Linked DNA regions of Gemmatirosa kalamazoonensis. The protein of the gene in region 1 interacts with the protein of each later gene in a pairwise test. Links are inferred from orthologs where the notes say so. Each region holds a gene or a part of one and is shown on either strand. Other genes may lie near its edges. The genes, in order: J421_RS19815 and mobA.

The links.
Region 2: the proteins of J421_RS19815 (region 1) and mobA interact in binary tests that used the Escherichia coli proteins (3 or more experiments, as listed by UniProt). The link is inferred for Gemmatirosa kalamazoonensis from one-to-one orthologs.

Annotation. Positions count from the first base shown.
Region 1 is NZ_CP007128.1:4,542,365-4,552,443, reverse strand. What follows is about bases 3,915-6,913. They hold J421_RS19815 (molybdopterin molybdotransferase MoeA), read right to left. Parts: upstream 6,076-6,913; coding sequence 4,753-6,075; downstream 3,915-4,752. Other genes in these bases: dacB (D-alanyl-D-alanine carboxypeptidase/D-alanyl-D-alanine endopeptidase), read right to left, coding at 6,072-6,913; J421_RS19820 (class I SAM-dependent methyltransferase), read right to left, coding at 4,085-4,756. In the rest of the region: J421_RS19835 (electron transfer flavoprotein subunit beta/FixA family protein), read left to right, coding at 1-651; J421_RS19830 (electron transfer flavoprotein subunit alpha/FixB family protein), read left to right, coding at 651-1,640; J421_RS19825 ((Fe-S)-binding protein), read left to right, coding at 1,758-3,845; more of dacB, read right to left, coding at 6,914-7,631; J421_RS19805 (6-pyruvoyl trahydropterin synthase family protein), read right to left, coding at 7,790-8,197; J421_RS19800 (BON domain-containing protein), read right to left, coding at 8,305-8,826; J421_RS19795 (outer membrane beta-barrel protein), read right to left, coding at 8,870-9,580; gpmI (2,3-bisphosphoglycerate-independent phosphoglycerate mutase), read right to left, coding at 9,577-10,079. UniProt on the Escherichia coli protein: Catalyzes the insertion of molybdate into adenylated molybdopterin with the concomitant release of AMP.
Region 2 is NZ_CP007130.1:6,634-16,541, reverse strand. Bases 3,723-6,550 are described here. They hold mobA (molybdenum cofactor guanylyltransferase), read left to right. Parts: upstream 3,723-4,741; coding sequence 4,742-5,359; downstream 5,360-6,550. Other genes in these bases: J421_RS28005 (DUF7009 family protein), read left to right, coding at 6,242-6,550; fdhD (formate dehydrogenase accessory sulfurtransferase FdhD), read left to right, coding at 5,367-6,245; J421_RS28020 (sialidase family protein), read left to right, coding at 3,723-4,739. Also shown: topA (type I DNA topoisomerase), read left to right, coding at 1-1,971; J421_RS28025 (pyridoxal phosphate-dependent decarboxylase family protein), read right to left, coding at 1,938-3,377; more of J421_RS28020, read left to right, coding at 3,456-3,722; more of J421_RS28005, read left to right, coding at 6,551-6,616; J421_RS28000 (FdhF/YdeP family oxidoreductase), read left to right, coding at 6,613-8,895; J421_RS27995 (hypothetical protein), read right to left, coding at 8,915-9,403; J421_RS27990 (amidohydrolase family protein), read right to left, coding at 9,470-9,908. UniProt on the Escherichia coli protein: Transfers a GMP moiety from GTP to Mo-molybdopterin (Mo-MPT) cofactor (Moco or molybdenum cofactor) to form Mo-molybdopterin guanine dinucleotide (Mo-MGD) cofactor.

The DNA.
Region 1 (10,079 bases):
GTGAACGACTTCGACCTGTGGGCGGTGGAAGCCGCGCTGCAGCTCAACGAGAAGAATCCCGGCGGCGAGGTCACCGTCGTGTCGCTCGGCACCGACGCCGCGCAGGAGCAGATCCGCAAGGCGCTGTCGATGGGCGCCGACAAGGGCGTGCTGCTGAAGACCGACCGGATGCCCACCGACGGCCTCGCGATCGCCCAGGCACTCGCCGCGGAGCTGAGAGGCGGCGGCTACGACGTGATCTTCTTCGGCATGAAGGCGATCGACTCCGACGCGCAGACCGTCGGCCCGATGGTCGGCGAGCTGCTCGACGTCGCGTGCGTCGCCGGCGTCTCGAAGCTGGACATCGCGAACGGGAAGGGCACCGCGCAGCGCGCGGTGGAGGGCGGCGTGGAGGTCGTGGAGTTCTCGCTCCCTGCGGTGATCACCGTCGACGAGGGGCTCGCGAAGGAGCGGCTCCCCTCGCTGAAGGGCATCATGGCGGCGAAGAAGAAGCCGCTCGAGACGAAGCCCGCGCAGTTAGGCACCGCGGGCGTCACGGTGACCAAGATGGAGCTGCCCGCCGAGCGCGCGGCCGGCCGCATCGTGGGCGAGGGCGCCGCGGCGGTGCCGGAGCTCGTGCGACTTCTCCAGACCGAGGCGAAGGTGCTCTGATGGCGAACGTGTTCGCATTCGCGGAGACGCGCGGCGGTGAGCTGCGCAAGGCGGGGCTCGAGGCCGTGACCGCGGCGCGGCAGCTCGCCGACGCGACCGGCGGCGGCGAGGTGCACGCCATGGTGGCCGGCGCGCCCGGCGTCGGTGGCGTCGCGCAGAAGCTCGCCGAAGTCGGCGCCGACGTCGTGCTCGTCGTCGAGCACCCGGCCCTCGCGCGCTACGACGCCGAGACGCTCACGCGTACCGTCGCCGAGCGCGTGAAGAGCGGCGGCTATCGCGCCGCGGTGTTCAGCGCGACCGCGCAGGGCAAGGAGCTCGCGCCGCGCGTCGCGGCACGCCTCGGGGCGCCGCTCGCCGCCGACGCCACGAGCGTTTCCGCCGAGGGGGGCGCGATCGTCGTGAAGCACCCGATGTACACGGGCAAGGTGATCGGCACGCTGTCGATCGCCGCATCGCCCGCGCTGGTGAGCGTGCGACTCGGCGCGATCACGCCGGCGCCTAACGCGAAGGCGGGCCGCGTGGAGGCCGTGCAGGCCGTCGGCGACCCCGCGCAGTCGAAGGCGCGCGTCGTCGAGCTGCGCGAGGGGAGCAAGGGGAAGGTCGACCTCGGCGAGGCGCCGGTGATCGTCTCCGGCGGGCGCGGACTGAAGGCGGCGGAGAACTTCAAGCTCGTCGAGGATCTCGCCGACGCGTTCGGCAACGCCGCCGTCGGTGCGACGCGCGCCGTCACCGACGAGGGATGGCGGCCGCACTCCGAGCAGATCGGCCAGACGGGGCGCGTGGTGAGCCCGCAGCTCTACGTCGCCGTCGGCATCTCCGGCGCCATCCAGCACCTCGCCGGCATGCGCACCGCGAAGACGATCGTCGCGATCAACAAGGACAAGGATGCGCCGATCTTCAAGATCGCCGACTACGGCATCGTCGGCGACGTGTTCGACGTGGTGCCGGCGCTGACGCAAGCGGTGAGGGCGGCGAAGCAGCACGGGTGAACCATTCTTTGACAGGATGAACAGGATGGACAGGATGAACACCGACAAGAGAGCCTTTGTGGTTGGTGTCCATCCTGTCCGTCCTGTTCATCCTGTCCACAACAACGAGGTCCCGTCTTGACGATCGCCAACGCCGTCTTCCTCGCGATTCTGGTCCTCGCCGCCGCGTTCTTCGCCTACAACGCGCAGCGGCTGTACGGCTACATGACGGCGGTCGGCAAGCCGGAGCCGCGCGGCGACGACGTGTCGGCTCGGCTCTGGAACCTCGTCTCGATCGGCTTCGGCCAGAGCAAGATCCTGCGCGATCCGGCCGCGGGGTTCATGCACGCGTCGGTCTTCTGGGGCTTCTGCGTCATCACCATCGGCACGATCGAGATCCTGATCCAGGGCATCTCGAGCGGGTTCACGTACCAGCGGTTCCTGCCGTCGCCGATCTACGGCGTGTACGGGCTGTCGCAGGAGCTCTTCGCGTTGCTCGTGCTGGGCGCGGTGTCGTGGCTGATCTACCGCCGGCTCGTGCTGAAGCCGAAGCGGCTGCAGGGCGACGAGGTGCATCGGTGGGAGGCGGTCGCGATCCTGTGCTGGATCGGGCTGCTCATGGTGACGCTGCTGCTGAACGGCGCCACGGAGTCGATCTACGCGCCGGACGAGGTGAACGGCGCGCGTCTCCTCTCGCGCGGCCTCGGCGCGGCGCTCGGCTTCATGTCGCCGGACTCGGCGCGCACGCTCCACACGGTGAGCTGGTGGACGCACGCGATCCTGGTGCTCGGCTTCCTGAACTACCTGCCGTACTCGAAGCACCTGCACGTCATCGTCTCGCTGCCGAACACGTTCCTGTCGAACACGAGCGGCCCGTGGCCGAAGGTCATGCGGCCGATGGACCTCGAGGACGAGAACGCGGAGCAGTTCGGCGCGAGCGACGTCGAGCACCTGACGTGGAAGAACCTGCTCGACGGGTACGCGTGCACCGAGTGCGGCCGCTGCACCGCGGCGTGCCCGGCGAACATCACCGGCAAGGTGCTCTCGCCGCGCAAGATCGTCGTCAACACGCGGCAGCGGCTCATGGAGAAGGCGCCGCTCGTCGTCGGCGACGTCGGCGAGTTCCGCAACCCGCACCTCGTGCACCACGAGGGCGCCGACGCGGGCACGGCCACGCCGACCGCGGCGCTCGAGAACCGCCTCCTCGACAACTACATCACCGAGGAGGAGCTGTGGGCGTGCACGAGCTGCCGCGCGTGCGTGCAGGAGTGTCCCGTCTCGATCGACCAGCTCGACATCATCAACGAGCTGCGGCGCGAGCTCGTGCTCACCGAGTCGCGCTTCCCCGAGGAGCTGCAGCCGGCGTTCACGTCGATGGAACGGAACGGGAGCCCGTGGGCGTTCAGCCCCGCCGCGCGCGCCGAGTGGGCCGAGGGGCTCGACATCCCGACGATGGCCGAGGCGTTCGAGCGCGGTGAGCGGCCCGAGATCCTGTTCTGGGTGGGCTGCATGGGATCGTTCGACGACCGCGCGAAAAAGATCACGGTCGCGTTCGCGCGCGTGCTGCAGGCGGCGAAGGTGAACTTCGCGATCCTCGGTCAGGAGGAGAGCTGCAACGGCGATCCGGCGCGCCGCATGGGCAACGAGTACCTGTACCAGATGCTCGCGAAGGGCGCGATCGAGACGCTCGACCGCTACGAGGTGAAGACGGTCGTCACATTCTGCCCGCACTGTTTCCACCAGATCGGCAACGAGTTCCCGCAGCTCGGCGGCAACTACGAGGTCATCCACCACACGACGTTCATCGACCGCCTGCTCACCGACGGGCGCATCCCGCTGAGCGACGAGCACGCGAGCCGGCTCACGATGGTGTACCACGACTCGTGCTACCTCGGCCGCTACAACGACGTGTACGACGCGCCCCGTGCTACGCTGCGTCGCGCGCTCCCGGTCGTGAACCTCGTCGAGCCGAAGCGCACGCGGTCGCGCGGGCTGTGCTGCGGCGCGGGCGGCGGCCGCATGTGGATGGAGGAGACGGCGGGGAAGCGCATCAACATCGAGCGCACCGAGGAGCTGCTCGCGACCGGCGCCGAGGCGATCGCGGTCGCGTGCCCGTTCTGCATGACCATGGTGACCGACGGCGTCACCGCGAAGGGCTCGGAGGTGCCGGTGCTCGACGTCTCGGAGGTGGTCGCGTCGCGGCTCGCCACGAGTTCGCCGCGCTGAGCGCGCCTCGGGGTACGCCCCTTGAAGCGAGCCCCGCCCCGGCTCGCGCCGCTCTCCGCGAGCGGCGCGAGCCGGGGCGTTAGGCGCGCCGCCTCACGACTCCTCCCGGAGAAGAAAGAAGCTCCTCGTTTTTCGGTAGCGGATCGACCGATCCGCGGATCAGTCGATCCGCTTGCCAATCACGAGGAGCTCTCCGCAGCGAGGAAGTGAGAGACGGCGCGCCGACGCGCCGACTGGACTCATCGCCGCTGCAGCGTGTAGATCCGTATCCGCTGCACGATCTCCCCGATCGGCACCGGCCGCACGTACGATCCGTCCACGCGGAAGCCCCTCGCCTGCGCGGCCTCGACGAACGCCGGCGCGGCGAGGCGCCCCGGGTCGGCGACGAGCGCGATGCCGCGCGGCGCGAGCGCGCGGTCGAGCACCGCCGCGACGAGCTCCGCGTACGGCCGCTCGTACAGCACGTCCGACGCGACGACGACGTCGTAGGTGGGCAGATCGTCGGGGAGCGCGCGCCAGTCGAGGTGACGCGCGACGACGTCGTGGCCGGCGCGCGCGAGGTTCGCGCGGGCGAACGCGAGCGCGTCGTCGTAGTAGTCGCTCACCGTGACGTCGAATCCCGCACGCGCCGCCGCGAGCGCCACCACGCCCACGCCGCACCCCAGCTCGAGCAGCGAGCAGCCGGCGCCGTGCTCCTGCAGCAGCCGCTCGCCCAACGCGATGGACGACGGCCACACGTCGGCCCAGTACGGCAGCCGCTCGTCGCGCGCGAAGTCGTCCTCGCTGATGAGGTCCTCCGCGCTGCGGGGCCGCATCACGTCGAACGTCGTGTCGCCGAGTCGTACCACGCCGTCGACGACGTCGAAGCGCGCCGCGAGATCGCGCGGCACGCCGGTGGCCGGTCCGCTCACGCCGGCGGCCGTTCCGCGTCGAGCGCGTCGTCGCCGAGGAGGATCGCGTGCAGCGTCGCGCCGGCGGGCACGTCCTGCACGCCCTCGGGCACGACGAGCAGCGCCTCGGCCCGCGCCATCGACGTGAGCAGGTTGGAGCCCTGCGGCCCCGTGAGCCGCGCGACGAGATGGCCGTCGTCGTCGTGGTCGAGCGTGACGCGCAGGAAGTGCGTGAGCGTCGCGCCCACGCGCACCGGCTCACCCACGCGCACGCTCACCGCCCGTCGGAACGCACGACGGTGCCCGCCCATGCGGCGCAGCAGCGGCCGCCCGAACAGCTCGAACGTGACGAGCGCCGAGACCGGGTTGCCGGGAAGGCCGAGCCACGGCACGCGACGGTCGCCCCAGTGCACCACGCCGAAACCGAACGGCCCGCCGGGGCGCATGCGCACGCGCCAGAAGCGCAGCTCCGCGCCTAACGCGAGCAGCGCGTCGCGCGTGTGGTCGTGAAGGCCGACCGACACGCCCCCCGACGTCACGATCGCGTCGAAGCCGCGCGCGAGCACCGTCGCGAGCAGGCTGCGCAGCGCACCCGCGTCGTCGCGCACGAAGCCGCAGTCGGTGGCGTCGGCGCCGGCCGCCCATGCGTGGGCGGTCAGCGCGTACGAGTTCGACGAGACGATGCGCCGACCCGCGAGCACGGCGTCGAACGCGTCGACGCGCGCCAGCTCGTCGCCCGAGCTCACGATCGCGACGCGCGGCCGGCGCGTGACCGGCACGCTCGCGCGTCCGACGCTCGCCAGCACGCCGATCGCCGCCGCGCCGATCGTGGTGCCGCGCTCCAGCACCGTGGCGCCGGCGCGCACGTCCTCGCCGCGCGGCCGCACGTTGCGGCGCTGCGGCCTGTCGCCGACGACGTCGCGGTCGCTCAGCACGCGCACCCGCGCTCCGTCGGCCTCCGTGTCCTCCACGCGTACCACGGCGTCGGCGCTCGCCGGCACGGGCGCGCCGGTGGAGATGCGCGCGGCGTCGCCGGCGCCTAACGACACCGCCGACGCATCGCCTCCGGCGGCGATGTCGCCGACGACGCGCAGCGTCGCCGGTCGCTCTCGCGACGCGCCGTGCACGTCCGCGACGCGCACCGCGTAGCCGTCCATCGCGGCGTTGTCCCACGGCGGCAGGTCGAGCGGCGACGCGACGTCATCGGCGAGCGCGCGGCCCAGCGCGTCCATGAGCGGCACCGACTCGGCGGGCAGCGGCTCCGCGGCGGCGACGACGGCGGCGAGCGCCTCGGCGAACGAGAGACGCGTCGGAGGTCCGTCGCCGCCGCGGGCCGTCACCGCTGCGACGCCGTGGCGGGGGCGCCCATCGCGGCGAGGCGCGCCGCGATCGCGTCCTGCACGCGCTCCACCTCGCGCGTCGGCACCGTGTAGTTGTTGCAGAGGAAGCTGAACACGAGCTGCCGGCCGTCGGCCGTCGTCACGTAGCCCGACAGCGAGCGCGCCTTGTCCACGGTGCCCGTCTTCGCGTGCACGTTGCCCTCGGCCGGCGTCCCCTTCATGCGGTTGCGGATCGTGCCGTCCACGCCGGCGATCGGCAGCGCGTCGTAGAACGCGCGGAACGCGGTGTCGGAGCGGATGGTCGTGAGCACCTTCACGAGCGTCCACGGCGTCACGTAGTCGTGCCGCGACAGGCCGCTGCCGTCGCGCACCACCGCGTCGCGCTCCGGCGTGACGCCCCATGCGCGAAGCTGCGCGTCGATCACGCGCCGCCCGCTGTCGGCCGAGCCGACGCCCGTGCGCGCGTAGCCCAACGTCCGCAGCAGGATCTCGGCGATCTGGTTCTGCGACGGCTTCTCCAGCACCGGCAGCACCTCGCGCAGCGTCGGCGAGACGAGATGGAACAGCGTGTCCGCCGGCGCGCCGTTAGGCGTCAGGCTCTTGGTGACGCGCGTGCGCGAGGATGTCGCGCGGCGCGTCGGCTCCGTGACCGACACGCCGCGCAGCGCCAGCGCCTCGTGCAGTGCCGAGAGGTACGAGCGCGTCGGATCGGGGTACGCCAGCTCGAGCGCCGCGCTGTCGTTCGGCGCGATCGTGCCCTCGATGACGTATCCGCCGGTCGCGCTGTCGGGGCGTGCCTCGACGCGCGCGCGACGGCGTCCGGTGTCGGCCGGCGCAACGGTGCGTGCCTCGATCTTCAGCGCCGGATACGCGGAGATCGGCGCCGTCCACGCCGTCGGCTCGCCGCCTGGCGCCGCGGCGCCGCGCACGACGACGCGCGTGTAGCCCTCGTTGAACAGCAATTCGTCCACGCCCGCGCCGTAGCCGTAGATCGCGTCGTCCCAGTCCCACCCGTAGCCGAGCGTGGGGCCCGGGAACAGATCGCCCTCGGCGACGATTCGACCGCGGATGCGCTTGATGCCGCGCGCCGCGAGCGAGTCGGCGACGTCACGCAGCGGGCCTAACGCGTCGCCGCGCATGTGATCGCTCACCGTGGGATCGCCGCGGCCGATCACGACGAGATCCCCGTCGAGCGTGCCGTTGGTCACCCGCCCGCGCGTCGCGAACGACGTGCGCCAGCGGTAGTCGGCGCCGAGCAGCGTGAGCGCGACGGAGCCGGTGATGATCTTCTGGTTCGACGCGGGCAGGAACAGCTTGCCGGCGTTGTGCGCGTAGAGCGTCTCGTTGCGCCCCGGGTCGACGACGAGGATGCCCCAGTGTGCGTTGGACCACTGCGGGTCGCGCACCATCGAGTCGACGTCGGCGCGGAAGCGGGCGAGTGCCGCGGTGCGGGGGTCGACCGGCGCGGGGGCGGGCGTCGGCGCCGGCGGGGGTGCGGCCGCGCGCGTGCACGCGCCGGCGAGGGTGAGGACGAGCAGCAGCGGAAGTGGACGCATGACCGCAAACTAAGCGCTGGCGGCGCTGATGAGGCGGCACTGAAGCTTCGGCGCTGTAACTGCGGCGCTGGGAACACGTGGTCTCAGCGCCGCCGTGTCAGCGCCGCCGCATCAGCGCCGCCGCATCAGCGCCGCCTGCTCAGCGCCGCCGCACGCTTCTACGGCTCATACGTCGCCGACAGCGTGCGATCTTCCGCGACCGTGACCCGCGTCACGCGCAGCGTGCCCGTCCCCAGCGCCTGGTCCAGCCGTCGCTGCACTCGCTCGCACACGTAGCGCGCGAGGTTCTCGCCGCTCGGGATCTGTCGCCCGTCCGCGAACTCCGGCACGTCGAGGTTGATGTTCGCGTGGTCGAACCGCGCGTGCACCTCCTCGTGCAGCACGCGGTCGAGCAGCCCGAGGTCGGCCACGAACCCCGTCGCTTCGTCGAGCGGGCCGCTCACCGTCACGTCGCACGCGTAGCTGTGCCCGTGATAGTTCGGCCGCGCGCACGCCCCGAACACCGCGGCGTTCTTCTCGTCGCTCCAGTCCGGCCGCCGGTAGCGATGCGCCGCCGCGAAGCTCACGCGGCGAGTCAGTGAGAAACGAGCCATGAAGAAGGGCAGGAGGGCAGGAGCGCAGGAGGGCACGAGAGGAGATGGCTCCTGCCCTCGTGCCCTCCTGCCCTCGTGCCCTAGTGGTCTTCGGCCATCTCCCCCGGCCCCGCGTCCGTGCCGCGCAGCCCCTCGGGCGTCGGCGACTCGGGCGGGATGTACGTCGTGCCGTGGGCGATCGCGTCCTGCATGTCCGTCGTGCCGAACATGCGCTCGTCGAGGTCCTCGTCGCCGCGTGCCTCGTGCACCTCGTCCGACTCCTGGGGCGGCATGTCGCCGATCAGCGTGTTCGCCGTCGTGCGCTCCATCTCCAGGTGGTCCTCGACGTCCATCGGCGTGTCGGCGCGCCGCACCGGATCGACGACGATGCCGTTCTCGACGTCCGCGGCGCCGACGAGATCCGTCACCACGTGCTCCGCGATGCGCAGCTCCGCCTCGGTGCCCACGCGCCCTTCGAGACGCACCGTGCCGTCGACCACGTCCACGGTGATGTCGTCCGGATCGATGTCGGGGTTCTCGGCCAGCCGGTCGCGCACGAGCTGCCGGAGCTCGTCGTCGTCCAGGTCGTCGATGCTGCTGAAGTCCTCGTAATCGCGCGCCATCGCTCGCTCCTGCGGTCGGACCGCGGTCGCCGGCGGTGGGGCGTCAGCGGAACAGCTGATACGTGACGCCGAGGGTGACCGCCTTGTTGTTCAGCCAGTTGCTCTTCGAGTGCGTGGACGGCAGCACCGAGGTGCTGTCGAGCGCCGGTGTCATGTAGGCATCCGGGTAGCGCAGCTGGAAGCTGTGATAGCCCAGGTCCGCGCGCAGCGCCCAGCGACCGCTCGGCACGTAGCGCATCCCGACGCCGTACGCGAACGCAAAGCGGGTGCCGAGATTGAGCCCGCCCGGGTCCGCCCCCTTCAGGTTGCTCGCCAGCCCGGCGCCGGCGTGCACCAGCGGCACGAGGCCGTGGAAGCTCTTCCCGCCCGTGAGCGCGAACGTGAATCCCACGTCGGCGAACGTCATCGGCCGCCGCTCGACGCCGAGCACCCGACGGCTCGCCGGCCGCGCCGGGTCGAGCACCGTGCGGTCGCTGATCGCCGAGCCGACGCGCGCCGTGAACGACGCAGGCCCGCCGAGGTAGATGTCGTACTGCACGCCGAAGTACGGCGCGCTCTGCGGCGCGACGCCCGCCGCGTCGTTCGCGGCGAAGAAGTAGCCGGCGAGCGTGGAGAACGACTGGCGGTACGACAGATCCTCGAACGGGCTCCGCTCCGGCGGATAGCCCACCTGCGCCCCCGCCCGCGCGCCGATCACGAGGGCGCCCGCCGCGAGCGCTCGCGCGAGATGCGTCCCATGCGTCACGTACCTCACGCCCCGCTCCCGGCGGTCGCCGCCACGCGCGCCTGCAGGTCGCCGAGGTCGACGCCCGTCATCTCGTTAGGCTGCTCGATGCCGAGCATGCGGAGGATCGTCGGGCCCACGTCGCACAGCGCGCCACCACGGCGCAGCGGCGCGTCGGAGTCGGGATCCACGATCACGAACGGGACGGGGTTGGTCGTGTGGGCCGTGTGCGGCCCGCCGGTCTCGGGGTCGATCATCATCTCGCAGTTGCCGTGATCGGCGGTGACGAGCAGTCGCCATCCGCCCTTTTCCGCGGCGGCGAGCACGCGCGCGAGACACTGGTCCACCGTCTCGCAGGCCTTGATCGTCGCCGGCAGCGAGCCCGAATGGCCCACCATGTCGCCGTTCGCGTAGTTGCACAGGATGAAGTCGTGCGAGCGCGTCTCCAGCGCGTGCACGAGACCGTCGGTGAGCGGGATCGCGCTCATCTCCGGCGCCAGGTCGTACGTCGCCACCTTCTGGCTCGGCA
Region 2 (9,908 bases), on another replicon or contig:
GGCTTCGACTGCTCGAAGGAGATCTGCTGGCCGGCGGGGGCGCAGAGCGCGGGCCGCTGTCAGACGCCGGCGCTGCACATGCTGTGCGAGCGCGAGCGCGAGATCCTGGCGTTCGCCGCGCGGACGTACTGGACGCTCGAGGCGCAGTACGCCGAGGGGTTCACGGCGTTCGTCCCCGCCGCGCAGGACTCTGGACTCGGGACTCGGGACTCGGAACTCGGGGGGGACGAGTCCCGAGTCCCGAGTCCAGAGTCCCGCCTCGTCCCGAAGCAGTTCGCGTCGCGCGAGGAAGCCGAGGCCACCCTCGCCGAGTCGCGCAGGCACGCGCACCAGGTACGGAGCGTGGAGGCGCGTCGCACCGAGCGGCGCCCCCCGCCGCCGTACACGACGTCGACGCTGCAGCAGGACGCCAGCCGCAAGCTGCGGCTCTCGGCGAAGCAGGCGATGGACGCGGCGCAGGCGCTGTTCGAGGCGGGGATGATCACGTATCACCGCACCGACTCGACGCGCGTCGGCGACGAGGCGGTGGACATGGCGCGCGCGTTCATCGGCGCGCACCATCCCGAGGCACTCCCCCCGAGCGCGCCGCGCGCGCGCGCGAAGGCCGGCGCGCAGGACGCGCACGAGGCGATCCGTCCGACCAAGCTCGCGCCGAACGGCGAGAGCGCGCCGGCCCAGGCGAAGCAGCTCTACGACATGATCCGCGCGCGCTTCCTCGCGTCGCAGTCGAAGCCGGCCACGTTCGACCGCACGACGGTGATGATCGACTCCGGCCCGGTGCCGTGGGCGGCCGAGGGGTCGGTGCTGCGCGACCCGGGGTTCCTCGTGTTCTGGGGCCCGTACACACGGCAGGAGGACGTGGAGCTGCCCGCGCTCGCCCCGGCGCAGGTGCTGTCGCCGACCGACCTGCTCGTGCACGAGAAGCAGACGACGCCGCCAAGCCGCTACGACCAGGGCGCGCTGATCAAGAAGCTCGAGACGAGCGGCGTGGGCCGGCCGGCGACGTTCGCGAGCATCATCGCGACGCTGCTGGAGCGGCAGTACGTGCAGGAGATCGCCGGCGGACGCGGGAAGAAGTTCCTGCAGCCGACCGAGTTCGGCATGCAGGTCGACGGTCTGCTGTCGCACGCGTTTCCGGAGCTCGTCACGGAGCGCTACACGGCCGACATGGAGGGCCAGCTCGACGCGATCGAGCGCGGCGACGCGACGCGCCCGACGTACCTGCGCGCGTGGTACGACGCGTTCCGCGAGGCGATGCGGCGGGCGCACGCGTTAGGCGCCGAGTACCGCGCCGCCCACGGGCTGCGCGCGCGCGGGCGCGCCGATGGCACCGGCGGCGGGCGCGGCGAGGAGACGACGACGCGCTGCGACCGATGCGGCGAGGCGAACTACCGCAAGATCGCGCGCAAGACCGGCAAGGGGAGCTTCCTCGCGTGTCCCGCGTGCCGCATGACGCGCGACGTGCGCGCGAAGGTGCGCCCCGGCGCGTGCCCCACGTGCGGCTCGGCGCTCATCGAGAAGAAGATCGGCAAGAAGGCGCCGTTCTGGGGATGCGTGCGGTACGGGGCGGACCCCGATCCGTGCACGTATGCCGACTGGACGGGAACGGCGGAATCGAAGAAGGCGGCATCGAAAGCGGCAGCGCGAACGGCGGGATCGAAGAAGGCGGCGCTCCGGCGCGAGGCGACGGACAAGACGTGCCCGAAGTGCGGCGCGGCGAAGCTCGGGATCCTCACGCCCGACGATCCGGCGGCGGGCGCGCCGTTCTACGCGTGCGAGGACCGCAAGTGCCGGTTCCGCCTCCCCGTCGGCGCGCGGCGGCGGAAGGCGGGGTGCCCGAAGTGCGGCGGCGTGGTGCTCGAGCGGTGGGTCACGCCGGACGCGACGGCCGTACCCGCGGAGGCGGTGTGGCGGTGCGCGAAGCACCCGACGTGCGACTACGAGGCGGCCTGGGTCTCGTCGGTGGCGTGAGCGGCGGCGCGCATCGCCGTCCACAACGCGTCCACGTGCGCACGCTCCGTCGGGTACGCGCCGATCGACACGCGCACCATCCACCGCCCGTCGAGCATGGCCGGCGTGAGGTACGCCTCGCCGGAGCGGTTGACGCGCTCGACCCACGCCAGCGTGTGCCGGTCGAGCGCGTCGCCGTCGAGGCCCGCGGGCGCGTGGCGCACGCACAGCGTCTGCAGCGGGGCCGGGGCGAGCACGCGCCAGTCGCGGTCCGCGCGCACCTGCGCCTCCAGCCACCGCGCGTTCTCGAGGTCACGGCGCAGGCGAGCCCGCAGCCCTTCCACTCCCTGCTCGCGCACGAGGCACCACAGCTTCAGCGCGCGGAAGCGGCGGCCTAACGGAATCCCCCAGTCGCGGAAGTTCTTCACCTCCGCGTCGGCCGAGGAGCGCAGGTAGCTCGGGTTCGTCGACATCACGCGCACGAGGTGCTGCGGGTCGCGCACGAAGTACAGCGTGCAGTCGAACGCCGCGCCGAGCCACTTGTGCGCATTGACGATGAGCGAGTCGGCGCTCTCCACCCCGTCCCACATCCAGCGGCACTCGGGCAGGATCATCGCCGACCCGGCCATCGCCGCGTCGACGTGCAGCCACACGCCGTGCGCGCGCGCGACGGCGGCGATCGGCGCGAGCGGGTCGAGCGCGGTGGTGGTGGTCGTGCCCGTCGTCGCGACGACCGCGCATGGGCGCATCCCGGCCGCGACGTCGCGCGCCATCGCCTCGGCCAGCGCGTCGGGTCGCATGGCGTACGCGGCGTCGCATGGTATCAGACGCAGATGCGCTCGCCCGAAGCCGGCGAGCAGCGCGGCCTTCTGCACCGAGCTATGCGCCTGCTCGGAGAAGTACACGACGAGCGGCGCGGCGCCCGTCTCCTGCAGCCCGCCGCGCGCCTCGGAGAAGTCGGACGCGCGCTCGCGCGCGCAGAGCAGCGCCACGAGCGTGCTCGTCGACGCGGTGTCCTGGATCACGCCGCTCCACGCGTCGGAGAGGCCTAACATCCGGCGCGCCCAGTTGCACGCGACCTCCTCGAGCTCCGTGAGCGCGGGACTCGACTGCCACGAGAGCCCGAGCACGCCGAGCCCCGTGCTCAGGAAGTCGCCGAGCACGCTGGCGAGCAGGCCGTTCGACGGGAAGTAGCCGAAGAAGCGCGGGTGCTGCCAGTGCGAGAGTCCCGGCACGATCACGCGCTCGACGTCGCGCAGGATCGCGTCGAACGGCTCCCCGCGCTCCGGCGGCTCGGCGGGGAGCGCGCGGCGCACGTCGCCCGGCGCGACCTGCGCCATCACGGGGTGGCGCTCGACGTCGCGGCGGTAGTCGGCGATGAAGTCGACGAGCCGGTGCGCCTCGGCGCGGAACTCTTCGGGGGTCATGCGCGGTGGTGAAGGCGTTCGGGGGGCGCGCGCGATAGGCTTCGAACCACAGTCTAGCTCACGGCGTCTCACGAACGTATGCGCATACACCTCATCGCTCTCGTGCCGCTCGCGGTGCTCGCCCACGCGCGTGCCGCTCGCGCGCAGCTCGTCGTCGAGCCGGACCGGCCGGTGGGACCGCCGCTCGCGTACCCGGTCGTCGAGCCGCATCTCTCGACCGCGCCGAGCGACCCGCGTCGACTGGTCGTGGGTGCGATGGTGCCGCTCTCCGCGGACGACGGGAGCATGGACTGCATGGCGCTGGCGAGCACCGACGGCGGGCGATCGTGGACCGTGACGCGGTTGGGGCTGAGCGGCCCGACGGGGTGCGGCGACGCGTGGACGGCGGCAACCGGCGACGGATCGGCGCTGCTGTCGTACGGCGCCGACAGCCTAACGGTCGTGCGCCGCTCGGCCGACGACGGCCGGACGTGGAGCGCGCCGAGCCTCGCCGTGCCGGGATGGTTCGATCACGCGATGCTCGCGGCACGCGGCGAGACCGTGTACCTCGTCGGCTCCGCGCGACGGCGCGATCCGGGACGGCGGCCGCGTCCCGCGGTGTACGTCGCGCGGTCCACCGATGGCGGCCGCACGTTCGTCGAGCGGTGTCGGCTCGTGCTCACGAACGTCGAGCAGGAGGCCATCACGCCGCTCGTGCTCGCGGACGGCGCGCTCGTCGTCGGCACGATCGACCACGGCGACGCGAGCGGGCGGCGGCTGGAGCGGCGACGCGCGTGGCTCGTCGTCTCCGGTGACTCCGGCGCGACGTTCACCGAGCCGCTGCTGATCGCCGAGTCGTGCTCGCGCACGCGCAACACGGCGTGGCCGTCGCTCGCCGCGTCGCCGCGGCGCGACGCGGTGCCGGAGCGGCTGTTCTTCACCTGCGAGGCGAACGGCAACCACGGCGTGCTGTTCGCGCGCTCCGACGACCGCGGCGAGCGCTGGACGCCCGTGCGTCGCATCGACGGCGGCGCCGACTCGGCGTGGGCGAAGACGCCGACGATGGCGGTGAGCGCGAGCGGCGTGCTCGCGGTGACGTGGGTGGACGCGCGCGACGACGCGACGGGGCGCTGCTGGCACCTCTACGGCACGGCGTCGCGCGACGGCGGCGCGACGTTCCTGCCGGCGCAGCGGTTGTCGAGCGCCGCGTCGTGCCCGACGGCGGCGGCGAGCGGCGCCGGCGTGGTGGATCGGTTCCCGTCGGGCGGCGAGTATCACGGGCTCGCGGCGGTCGGCGCGAGCGAGTTCGTCGCGGTGTGGCCCGACGCGCGCGACGGGATCTTCCGTCTGCGCTCGGTGCGCTTCCGCGTGCCGGAGCGCTGAGCGTGCTCGCTCGACCGGTCACGGGCGTGATCCTCGCCGGCGGTCGCGCGACGCGCTTCGGCGGCGCGCCGAAGGGGCTCGCACGCGTCGGCGGCGAGCGGATCGTCGATCGCATCGCGCGCGCGCTGCGTCCGGCGTGCGACGAGCTGCTGCTCGTCGCGAACGACGAGGACGCGCGCGCGTGGCTTCCCGACGTGCGCGTGGTGCGCGACGTCCGCCCCGCGCTCGGCGCGCTCGGCGGGCTGCACACCGCGCTGACGCACGCCCCCGACGCGGCGCTCGTCGTCGCGTGGGACATGCCGTTCGTCACATCGGCGTTGCTGCGCGAGCTGCGCGACCGCGAGCGCGCCGACGTCGACGCCGTGGTGCCGCGCGGCCCGGACGGGGCGGAGCCGCTGTGCGCGCTCTACACGCGCGCCTGTCTCGGCGCCGCCGAGCGGCTGCTCGACGCAGGGGAGCGGCGCGCCCGGGCGCTGGCCGAGTCCGTGCGCACGGCGTGGCTCGACGCCGACGAGGTGGCGCGCCACGGCGATCCCGCCGTCCTGCTGCTGAGCGTGAACACCCCCGAGGACCTCGCCGCCGCCGAGTCGCTCTCCCGCGACGAGGGGCGCATCGTATAGTTCACTCATGAGGCAGGAGCGCGTGATCGAGGTGCCGATCGACCGCGTCCGCGGCGACGAGCGGCGGGAGGAGCTGGACGTGCTCGCCGTGGAGGAGCCGCTCGAGATCCGCGTGCAGCTCGGGCGCCACGCGGCCGGCCCGCCGCGCACGCTCTCGGTGACCATGCGTACGCCCGGCGGCGACCTCGAGGACGCCGAGCTCGCGGTGGGCTTCCTCGTCGGCGAGGGCGTCGTGCGCGGCCGCGCCGAGGTGCTCGACGTGCGACGCTGCGGCCCGGTGTCGCGTCCCGTGCCTAACGCGATCCGCGTCACGCTCGGCGGCGCCCCCGACCTGTCGCGGCTCGACCGACACGTCGTCACCACGTCGGCGTGCGGCGTGTGCGGCAAGACGTCGATCGACGCGCTGCGCCCGATCCCCACGTGGCCGCTCGCGGCGGGCGAGCCCGGCGTCGATGCCGCCGTCGTGCACCGGTTGCCGGCGGCGCTGCGCGACGCGCAGGCGGTGTTCGCGCGCACCGGCGGTCTGCACGCGGCCGCGCTGTTCGCCGCCGACGGCACGCTGCTCACGCTGCGCGAGGACGTCGGGCGGCACAACGCGGTCGACAAGGTGGTCGGCGCCGAGCTGCTCGCCGGGCGGCTCCCGGCGCGCGACCGCGTGCTGCTCGTGAGCGGGCGCGCGAGCTTCGAGCTCGTGCTGAAGGCGGTGATGGCCGGCGTGCCGGTGCTCGCCGCGGTCGGCGCGCCGTCGAGCCTCGCCGTATCGCTCGCCTCGGAGAGCGGCCTAACGCTGTTGGGCTTCGTGCGCGACGGCCGCTTCAACGTCTACGCGGGCGCCGGCCGGGTGCGCGGCGCCGTCGTCGGATCCTCAGCCATGTCACTCCCATGAAGCTCCGCATCAAGGGGAACACGCTGCGCGTGCGCCTGACACAGCGCGAGATCGCCCTGCTCGACGAGTCCGGCCGGGTGGAAGAGGAAGTCGCGTTCGCCCCCGGGGTCGCGCTGCACTACGCGGTCGAGGTGCGCGAGGGGCTCGACGCCGCGCGCGCGGACCTCGACGGCTGCCGCCTACGGGTCGCGCTGCCCGACGCCGCCGCGCGCCGCTGGATCACGAGCGACGACGAGGGCATCGAGGTGGAGCAGCCCAACGGATCCGCGGAGCCGCTGCGCATCGCGGTGGAGAAGGACTTCGCGTGCCTGCATCGGCCGAGCGAGGACGCCGACGTCTTCCCGAATCCCGCCGCGGCGACGTACGGATGACCGACGACCGCGGCGTCCGCGCGCAGCCACCGGAGGAGGATCTCGACGCCATCCGCGTCGGCGCGCCCGCCGACGTCGCGGCGGGGCTGCCCGGCATCACCGTGAGCCTGCGCTACGCGCGCGACGAGATGGGCACCGCACGCGCGGTGCGGACGCTCCGCCGCGTGAACCAGAAGGGCGGCTTCGACTGCCAGTCGTGCGCGTGGCCCGATCCCGACGGGCCGCGCCACGTGGCCGAGTTCTGTGAGAACGGCGCGAAAGCCGTCGCGTGGGAGGCGACGACGCGCCGCGCGACGCCGGAGGTGCTCGCGCGCTACACGGTGTCCGAGCTCTCCGACCACAGCGACCACTGGCTCGGCGAGCTGGGACGGCTCACCGAGCCGATGCTGCTGCGCGAGGGCGCCGATCGCTACGAGCGCGTGAGCTGGGACGACGCGTTCGCGATCGTCGCCGGGGAGCTGCACGCGCTCGCGTCGCCCGACGAGGCCGCGTTCTACACGTCCGGCCGGACGAGCAACGAGGCCGCATTCCTGTGGCAGCTGTTCGCGCGGCAGTTCGGGACGAACAACCTGCCCGACTGCTCGAACATGTGCCACGAGTCGAGCGGCGCCGCGCTCGGTGAGACGATCGGCGTTGGCAAGGGCACCGTCACGCTCGAGGACTTCGCGCGCGCCGACGCGATCTTCATCGTCGGGCAGAATCCGGGGACGAATCACCCGCGCATGCTCGCCACGCTGGAGCAGGCGAAGCGGCGCGGCGCGACGATCGTCGCGATCAACCCGCTCGTGGAGACGGGGCTGAAGCGGTTCAAGCACCCGCAGGACGTGCGCGACCTGCTCGGCCGCGGCACGCCGCTCGCCGACTTCCACCTGCGCGTGCGCGTGGGCGGCGACGTGGCGGTGCTGCAGGGGATCGGCAAGGCGGTGCTCGATCGTGGCGCGATCGACCAGGCGTTCGTCGCGGAGCACACGCACGGCTTCGACGCGTACGTCGAGGCGATCCGCGACACGCCGTGGGACGCGATCGTGGAGGCGGGCGGCGTGCCGCGCGGCGACATCGAGCGCGCGGCCGACGTGTTCGCGCGCTCGCGCCGCACCATCACGTGCTGGGGGATGGGGCTCACGCAGCACGTGCACGCGGTGGCGAACATCCAGGAGATCGTGAACCTGCACCTGCTGCGCGGGCAGATCGGCGTGCCGGGCGCGGGGCTCTGTCCGGTGCGCGGCCACAGCAACGTGCAGGGAGACCGCACGGTCGGCATCACGGCGTGGCCACGCGCGGCGTTCCTCGACGCGTTAGGCAGGGAGTTCGGCTTCACGCCGCCGCGCTCCGCGGGGCTCGACACCGTGGACACGATCCACGCCATGCACGCCGGCCGCGTGAAGGTGCTCGTCGCGATGGGCGGCAACTTCCTGCAGGCGACGCCGGACACCGAGTACGTGGCGCAGGCGCTCCGCCGCTGCCGGCTCACGGTGCACGTCGCGACGAAGCCGAACCGCGCGCACCTCGTCGCCGGCAGGCGCGCGCTGCTGCTGCCGTGCCTCGGCCGGTCGGAGCGCGACGGGGACCGGTTCGTGAGCACCGAGAACTCGATGGGCGTCGTGCAGATGTCGCGCGGCACGCTGGACCCCGCGTCGCCGCACCTGCTGAGCGAGCCGGCGATCGTCGCGCGGCTCGCGCGCGCCGTGCTGGGCACGCGGACCACGGTCGACTGGGAGGGCATGGCCGCCGACCACGATCGCGTGCGCGACGCGATCGAGCGCGTGATCCCGGGGTTCGCGGACTACAACGTGCGCGTGCGGCAGGACGGCGGGTTCCATCTGCCCAACGCGGCGCGCGAGCGGCGGTTCGTCACGGCGACCGGACGCGCGCACTTCACGACGCACGCGCTGCCGCGGATCGAGCTCGCGCCCGACGAGCTGCTGCTGACGACGGTGCGCAGCCACGACCAGTTCAACACCACGGTCTACGCGCCGAACGATCGCTACCGCGGCATCCGCGGCGGGCGCCGAGTGCTGTTCATGCACGTCGACGACATGCGCGCGCGCGGGCTCGCGGCAGGCGCGGCGGTGGACGTCACGAGCACCTGCGAGGGGCGCGTGCGGCGCGCGCGGCGGTTCCGCGTGGTGCCCTACGACATCCCCGCCGGCTGCGTGGCGGCGTACTTCCCGGAGACGAACGTGCTCGTGCCGGTGGAGCGCACGGCGGAGCGGAGCAACACACCGATCTCGAAGTCGGTGCCCGTTCGCGTCGAGCCGGCGAGCGCCGGCGCGCGGTGACGCGCCGGCGCGCCAGGCCTCACGGCGCCTTCGTTCCCTCGACGCGCAGGTGCAGCACGGAGTCGGGACGCGTCGTCTTGTAGTGCGCGGTGGACGTTCCGGTGAGGCGGTCGCCCTGCCGCCGGAACGCGCCGTCGGTGGTGACCTGCATGCCCTTGCGGCGCACGCTCGCGTACGGTCCCGCGTGCACGGTGATGCTGTCGCCGGACGCCATGGCCTTCACGGGGACCTTCAGGCCGTTCGGGAACTGCAGCGTCCACGTGGAGTCGGCGGTCGCCGTCATCACGTAGGTGGTCGCGGTGGTGTCGCCGCTGTCGGGCACGGCGCGCATGTTCCACTTCCCGGCGACGTCGGCGAGCGTGAGCGGCGCCGGGGGCGGAGGCGTGGGGGCGGCCACCGCAGCGGGCGTGGTCGTGTCGGCGGCGGTCGAGTTCGCGGCGGTGTCCTTCTTCGCGCAGGCGACGGCGGCGACGAGGCAGAATACGGCTAGGTGCGTGAGGCGGCGCATGCTTCCCTCCGAGGTGCATCTCGTGGGACGGCGGTCCGCGCCCGGATGTCGGGTGGGACCGCGAACTTACCGCGACCCGAGGCCGCCCGTCAGAGGCAGCGGCGGAAGCAGCCGTTCCGGATTCGTCTCCAGCGCCGCGCGCTTGAGCGACGCCGCGTAGGGCAGCGCGAGGAACTGGTCGACGTTGCGCCGCATGCCGGTCACGCCGGGGCTCGGCCAGTCGCTCCCCCAGAGCAGCTTGTGCTCCAGCTCCGCGAGCTTCGGGAACCACTCGGGGAGCAGCTTCGGCGGGATGCCGGAGAGGTCGAACCACACGTTCGCGTGCCGCCGCAGCACGAAGAACGCCTCGCGCATCCAGAACGGACGGCCGCCGTGCGCGAGCACGATGCGGAGATCCGGGAAGTCGATCGCGACGTCGTCGATCTCGAGCGGGTTGCCGTACTTGCACCGCGCGCGCGGGAACACGCTCGTGCCGGTGTGGATCAGCACCGGGATGCCTAACGCC